Regions from separate parts of the Pseudoxanthomonas japonensis genome, predicted to be linked through region 2. Evidence: predicted binding sites of a transcription regulator. Region 2 holds the regulator's gene; the other holds the start of a gene.
What was found. The regulator FliA, encoded in region 2, starts transcription of late flagellar genes. The targets are predictions, from matches to a motif close to TAAAGTTTNNCNNNCNNNGGCCGATAA.

Region 1: a site for FliA is predicted at 1,746-1,772, ahead of ACGHX3_RS05730 (GGDEF domain-containing protein). Genes of this name have one in related genera too.

The regions. Positions count from the first base shown of each region.
Region 1 covers NZ_CP171632.1:1,264,082-1,267,451, reverse strand. Annotated here, with positions in the region: gene rpsB (30S ribosomal protein S2) at 1-534, shown strand, start outside; gene tsf (translation elongation factor Ts) at 754-1,632, shown strand; gene ACGHX3_RS05730 (GGDEF domain-containing protein) at 1,850-3,340, shown strand; gene ACGHX3_RS05725 (AIM24 family protein) at 3,359-3,370, opposite strand, start outside.
Region 2 covers NZ_CP171632.1:2,393,268-2,396,637, reverse strand. Annotated here, with positions in the region: gene ACGHX3_RS11030 (protein phosphatase CheZ) at 1-170, opposite strand, end outside; gene ACGHX3_RS11025 (chemotaxis response regulator CheY) at 170-550, opposite strand; gene ACGHX3_RS11020 (RNA polymerase sigma factor FliA) at 755-1,507, opposite strand; gene ACGHX3_RS11015 (MinD/ParA family protein) at 1,504-2,382, opposite strand; gene flhF (flagellar biosynthesis protein FlhF) at 2,372-3,370, opposite strand, start outside.

The DNA.
Region 1 (3,370 bases), 1.1 Mb from region 2:
TTCATGACCCAGCGCTGGCTGGGCGGCACGCTGACCAACTTCGCCACCGTGAAGAAGTCGGTCGCCCGCCTGAAGGAACTGGAAGCCGCCGAAACCGACGGCACGTTCGAGAAGCTGGTCAAGCACGAAGTGCTGGGCCTGCGCCGCGAGCGCGAGAAGCTGCTGGCCTCGCTGGGCGGCATCAAGGAAATGAACCGCCTGCCGGACGCCCTGTTCGTCATCGACATCGGCCATGAAGACATCGCCATCAAGGAAGCCAAGAAGCTCGGCATCCCGGTGATCGCGGTGGTCGACTCGAACTACGACCCAGCCCTGGTCGACTACGCCATCCCCGGCAACGACGACGCCATCCGCGCCGTGCAGCTGTACGCCCGTGCCGCCGCCGACGCCGTGCTGGAAGGCAAGGCCGCCCAGCCGAACGCCGCCACCGTGCGCGAGGAAGAGTTCGCCGAAGGCGGCGACGACAAGGGTGCCCGTCGCGCCCCGGCCAAGAAGGCCGCCGGCAAGAAGTCCGACGAAGCCGCTGCCGAGTAATCCGGCTGCAACGCCGCCGCGCCATGCTGCGCGGCGGCCCATGTTGTTCCTTCTCCCCTCGGGAGAAGAGCCTGCCCCCGCGAAGGCGGGGGTGCCCGAAGGGCGGATGAGGGTACGGGAAGCAAGCTGGCGTTCAACACGTCGCACTCCTCCGGACCCTCACCCCAACTCCTCTCCCGACGGGAGAGGGGCTTTGCCAATCCAAACAGAGGTAATCCCGTGGAAATCACCGCTTCCCTGGTCAAGGAACTGCGCGAGCGCACCGGCGCCGGCATGATGGAGTGCAAGAAGGCGCTCACCGAGAACAACGCCGACATCGACGCCGCGGCCGAGTGGCTGCGCAAGTCGGGTCTGGCCAAGGCCGACAAGAAAGCCGACCGCGTCACCGCTGAAGGCCGCGTGGCCGTGGCCCAGGACGGCGGCAAGGCCGTGCTGGTCGAGATCAACTCCGAGACCGACTTCGTCGCCAAGGACGCCAACTTCATCGCCTTCACCGATGCCATCGCGCAGGCCGCGCTGACCTCCGGCGCCGCGGACGTGGAAGCGCTGAAGAGCGCCAAGCTGGCCTCGGGCGAGACCGTGGAGGAAGCCCGTGCCGCCGCCATCGCCAAGCTGGGCGAGAACATGCAGATCCGTCGCCTGGTCGCCATCGACAGCGCCAACAATGTCGCCGCCTACGTGCACGGCGGCAAGATCGGCGTGCTGGTCGAGGTCAAGGGCGGCGACGCCGAACTGGCCCGCGGCCTGGCGATGCATATCGCCGCGATGAACCCCCCGCACAACAAGGCCGCCGACGTGCCGGCCGAGTTCGTGGCGAAGGAGAAGGAAATCGAGCTGGCCAAGATGTCGGACAAGGACAAGGCCAAGCCGGCCGACATCCTGGAGAAGATCATCTCCGGCAAGATCAACAAGATCGTCAACGAAGTGACCCTGTACGGTCAGCCGTACGTGCTGGACAGCGACAAGTCGGTCGAGCAGGTGGTCAAGGCCGCCGGCGCCGACGTGGTCGGCTTCCAGCGCCTGGTGGTCGGCGAAGGCATCGAGAAGGTGGTGGAAGACTACGCCGCCGAAGTGATGAAGCAGGCCGGCCTGGCGTAAGCCGAGCCGCCTCCGCTTCACCGGAAAAAGCCGCGGGAAACCGCGGCTTTTTCTTTGCCTGCGGCACGCGCGGCCTGCGTCGTCGCGTCGCATGACCGCTCGTCGCCCGCACCTAAAGTTCGCCGTTCCCGCGCCGACATTGTTTACAAAGCTGACATTCGGTCACGCTTTGCTGGCATGCTGCCCGCCACTTTCCTTCAGCGTAGTGCGCACCCGGATGCGTCCCGAACTCGAATCCCAGCTCTCGAACTGCCGCAACCTGCCGAGCCCGCCGGGCGTGGCACTGCGCATCATCGAGCTTGCGCAGGACCCCGAGGTGGTGATGGCGACGGCAGCCGATGCGATCGGCCTGGATGCCGCCCTGAGTGCGCGCATGCTGCGCATCGCCAACTCCCCGCTTTACGCCAGCCGTCGCCGCGTGGAGAACCTGTCGCAGGCGCTGACAGTGCTCGGACTCAATGCCACGCTGACGCTGGCCCTGGGCTTCTCGCTGACACGCTGCGGCACAGGCACCCATCCGGTGGCGCAGGAGCGCGTCTGGCGCCGCAGCGTCATCGCCGCCCTCGCCTGCCGGCTGCTGGGCCAGCATGCCGGCCTGCGCAAGGCCGAGGAACTGATGCTGGCAGGCCTGCTGCAGGACATCGGCGTGCTCGCGTTGCTGGAAGTGCTGGGCGACGACTACGCGCAACTCGTCGAGCGCGCCGACGACAACGCGGCCCTGCTGGCCGCCGAGCGCGACCTGCTGGGCTGCGACCATGCCGCCGTCGGCGGCTGGCTGGCGCGGCAATGGAACCTGCCGGCCCTGCTGCGCGAAGCGATCATGGAGAGCGAGACGCCCGTCTCCGACACCACCTTCAACGCCTGCGTCGCGGTGTCGGGCCACGTGGCCGACATCTGGATCGCCGGCACCGACGAAGCGCGCACCGAGGAAGCGCACCGGCACGCCGCGCTGCAGGCCGCGACGCGACTCGGCCTGGACTATGCGGCCTTCCTCGCCCTGACCGAGGACATGCTCGCGGCCCTGCCCGAGGTCTGCACGATGTTCGACGTGCCGCCCGCGCCGCCCGCCCGCATCCAGGCATTGCTGGACCAGGCGCGCGAACTGCTGGTGGTGCGCAACCTGCGCGAGATCCAGGAAGCCGCACGCGCGCGAAAGGAAGCCGACGAGCACGAAGACCGCGCGCGCCGCCTGGCCGAGGAGGTCCGTCGTGATCCGCTGACCGGCGCCTACAACCGCAGCCAGCTGGAGGAAGTACTCGAGAAGGAATTCGATGCCGCCACGCGCCATGGCTGGCCGCTGTCGATCGCCTTCATCGACCTGGACGACTTCAAGCAGGTCAACGACCGCTGGGGCCACCTGGTCGGCGACGAGGTGCTGCGCAACTTCGCCAAGTCGCTGATGCGGCACGTACGCAGCAGCGACATCGTCGCCCGCTACGGCGGCGAGGAGTTTCTGGTGGTACTGCCCGGCATCAACGAGGAAGCCGCCGCGCACGTGGTGCGGCGCATCCTGTCCGAAGTGGCCGGCGCCGCCATGGCCCACGTCAACGGCCAGCCCCTGCACATCACCTTCTCCGCCGGCCTCGCCACGCAGGGCGCGCTGGAGCAGTTCCGCCACGTCGATGACCTGCTGCGTGCCGCCGACGAGGCGCTGTACGGCGCCAAGCGCGAAGGACGCAACCGCGTGTCGGTCGGCGCCAGCGCCTGATTCCGGTACGCGCCTCCGCTACTGGCGGGG
Region 2 (3,370 bases):
CGGGCCAGGCGGCCCAGGCCCTGCATCATCGGCTGCGTGCGCCAGGCGGCGATGGCATCCAGTTCGCGGCGCCAGCCGGCTTCGTCGCCGTGTTCCAGCGCGTCGAGCGCGCTCTGAAGTTTCTCCACCAACGCCGCGCGGGCACTGGTGGCGTCGGCGACGGCGTTCATCAGGCGGCCGCTCCCAGGCGTTCGAAGATCTTGCCCAGCTTCTCTTCCAGCGTCTGCGCGGTGAACGGCTTGATGATGTAGCCGTTCACGCCGTTCTGCGCGGCCTCGATGATCTGTTCGCGCTTGGCCTCGGCGGTCACCATCAGCACCGGCAACGTCTTGAAGCGGTCATCGGCGCGGATCGCCTTGAGCAGTTCGATGCCGGTCATTCCCGGCATGTTCCAGTCGGTGACCACGAAATCGAAACTGCCCTGGCCCAGCGCGGTCAGCGCGGTGGTGCCGTCGTCGGCCTCGGCGGTGTTGGTGTAGCCGAGGTCGTTGAGCAGGTTCTTGATGATGCGGCGCATGGTGGAGAAGTCGTCCACGATCAGGATGCGCATGTTCTTGTTGGTCACGGAGGCTCCGGTGTTGCGTGGACGGTGGGACTGGTGGGGATATCGGCCGGGGGCGGGAAAGGTTTAGGGAGCGGGGAATCGGGAATAGGGAATGGGAAGGTGGGCGGTGTTGTCGCGTCCGGAGCAACGCTGACCTGCAGACGACGCAGGGCTCCGTTCCCCATTCCCAATTCCCCATTCCCCGCCTCTTCACTCATCGTCTTCCAGGCCGGCGTCGGCCTTCTCGAACACCTGCAGGCGACCGCGCAGGCGCACCATCGACTGGCCGTGGATCTGGCACACGCGCGATTCGCTGACGCCGAGCACCGCACCGATCTCCTTCAGGTTGAGTTCCTGCTCGTAGTACATCGACAGCACCAGTTGCTCGCGCTCCGGCAGCTGGCCGATGCACTTGACCAGCTGCTGGCGGAACTCGCTGCGTTCGAGGTTCTGCTGCGGCGAGGGGCCGCCGGTACGCGAGGTGTTCGGTTCGCCGTGGTCGTCGATGTGCGATTCCAGGCTCAGCACCTGGCCGCGCGCGGCGTCTTCCATCAGGCGCAGGTATTCGGGCAGCGGCATCTCCATCGCGCTGGCGACCTCGGTGGCGATGGCGGCGCGGCCGGTGCGTTGTTCGATCTCGCGCACGGTGGCGGCGGCCTGGCGCGCGCGACGGTGCACCGAGCGCGGCACCCAGTCGCCACGGCGGATCTCGTCGATCATCGAGCCGCGGATGCGGATCGACGCATAGGTCTCGAACGACGCGCCCTGTTCGGCGTCGTAGCTGCGCGAGGCTTCCAGCAGGCCGATCATGCCGGCCTGCACCAGGTCGTCGATTTCTACGCTGGCCGGCAGGCGCGCCGCCAGGTGGTGGGCGATGCGGCGCACGAGGTCGGCGTGCTGGGTGACGAAGTCGTTCGCGCTGGCGCGTTGCACGGCGCGGTACTGGGCGGCGGCGGTGTTCATGCGGCCACCCCGCGCTGGATCAGGCGTTCGACGAAGAACTCCACGTTGCCGCGCGCACCCACCGGCGGTTGCCAGCGCGCGGTGGTGCGCGCGATGTCGGTGATGGCGCGGGCGGACGGGCTGCCAGGGTAGGCCTTCACGACGGGCTGCTGGCGCTGCACGGCGCGGCGCAGCCAGTCGTCCTGCGGCACCGCACCCAGGTAATGCAGGGCGACATCGCCGAGGAAGCGTTCGCAGACGCGGGCGAGCTTCTCGTACAGCTTCCGGCCCTCGTTGGGGTCGCGGACCATGTTGGCGATGACGTGCACGCGGTCCAGGCCGCGCTCGCGCGCCAGCACCTTGATCAGGGCGTAGGCGTCGGTGATCGAGGCCGGCTCGTCGCAGACCACCACCACGGTGTCCTGCGCGGCCTGGCAGAAGGTCAGCACGCTGTCGCTGATGCCGGCGGCGGTGTCCACCACCATGAAATCGAGCGCGCGTTGCAGTTCGGAGAACACGTTGACCAGGCCGACATGCTCGGCCGGCGTCAGTTCGGCCATGTGGCGGAAGCCCGACGAAGCCGGCACCACCAGCACGCCCTCGGGGCCTTCCAGCAGCACGTCCTCCAGGCCGCAACGGCCGGCGATCAGGTCGGCCAGCGTGAACTTCGGCGACAGGCCGAGCAGTACGTCCACGTTGGCCAGGCCGAGGTCGGCGTCCATCAGCAGCGTGCGCTTGCCCATTTCGGCCAGCGACACGGCGAGGTTGACCGACACGTTGGTCTTGCCCACGCCGCCCTTGCCGCCGGTGACGGCGACGACGCGCACGGGATGGAACGCGCCGGGCAACGGCGGGGTGCTGCGGGGGTTGGTCTGCAGCGGGTGATCAGGCGACATGGGTGGCCTCGGTGGAGCAGGGTTCGTCGGCTTCGCGGCGCAGCTGGTCCAGCCGCAGCACGAGGTGGGCGCTGTTGGCGCGGTGGAGGTCGTCGGGGACGCGCTGACCATCGGTCACCCAGGTCATCGGCAACTGGTGGTCGACGACCACGCTCAGTGCGCTGCCCAGGCGACCGGTCTCGTCCAGCTTGGTCAGCACCACGCCTTGCGGCTGCACGGTGCTGAAGCGGCGGACCACTTCGTCCAGGTCGGAGAAGTGCGAATTGGCCGGCAGGCACAGCAGCGTCTTGACCTGGCCCGACGCGCGCAGCCAGTTGAGCTGGCCGACCAGGTTGCGGTCGCGCTGACCGAGGCCAGCGGTGTCGATCAGCACCAGCTTGTAGTCGCGCAGGCGTTCCAGCACCAGCGCCAGGGTCTGCGCGCTGTCGGCCTCGTGCACCGCGATGCCGAGCTGGCGGCCGTAGCCGTGCAGCTGTTCGCGGCCACCGACGCGTACGGTGTCGGTGGTGACCAGCGCCACATCGCGGGCGTTGTGGCGCTGCGCGAAGCAGGCCGCCAGCTTGGCGATGGTGGTGGTCTTGCCGGCGCCCGTCGGGCCGACCAGGGCGATGACGCCGCCGGTCTCCAGCAGGTCGGTGTCGAGCACCGGCAGCTTCTTCGACAGCAGGCCCAGCATCAGGCCGCGGCCGCGGTGCAGTTCGGTGTCGGCGGGGATCTGCAGGGCGATGTCGCGGGTGATGCCGGCGTCGAAGCCGTAATCCTCCATCAGTTCCATCGCCTGCATGCGCACCGGCGAGCCGCGCAGGCGCTCGTCGGTGAGGCGGTGCATCTCGCGCTCGATCATCTCGCGCATGGCGGACAGCTCGCCGCGCATCTGCACCAGTTGCTCGTCGCTCTCGCGCGCATCGGCGGCGTTGTCGGTGACGACCGTCAGCGTCGGCACGGTGACGGCAGCGGGCGCCGGCGTGGGGGCGGCGGCCGTGACGCG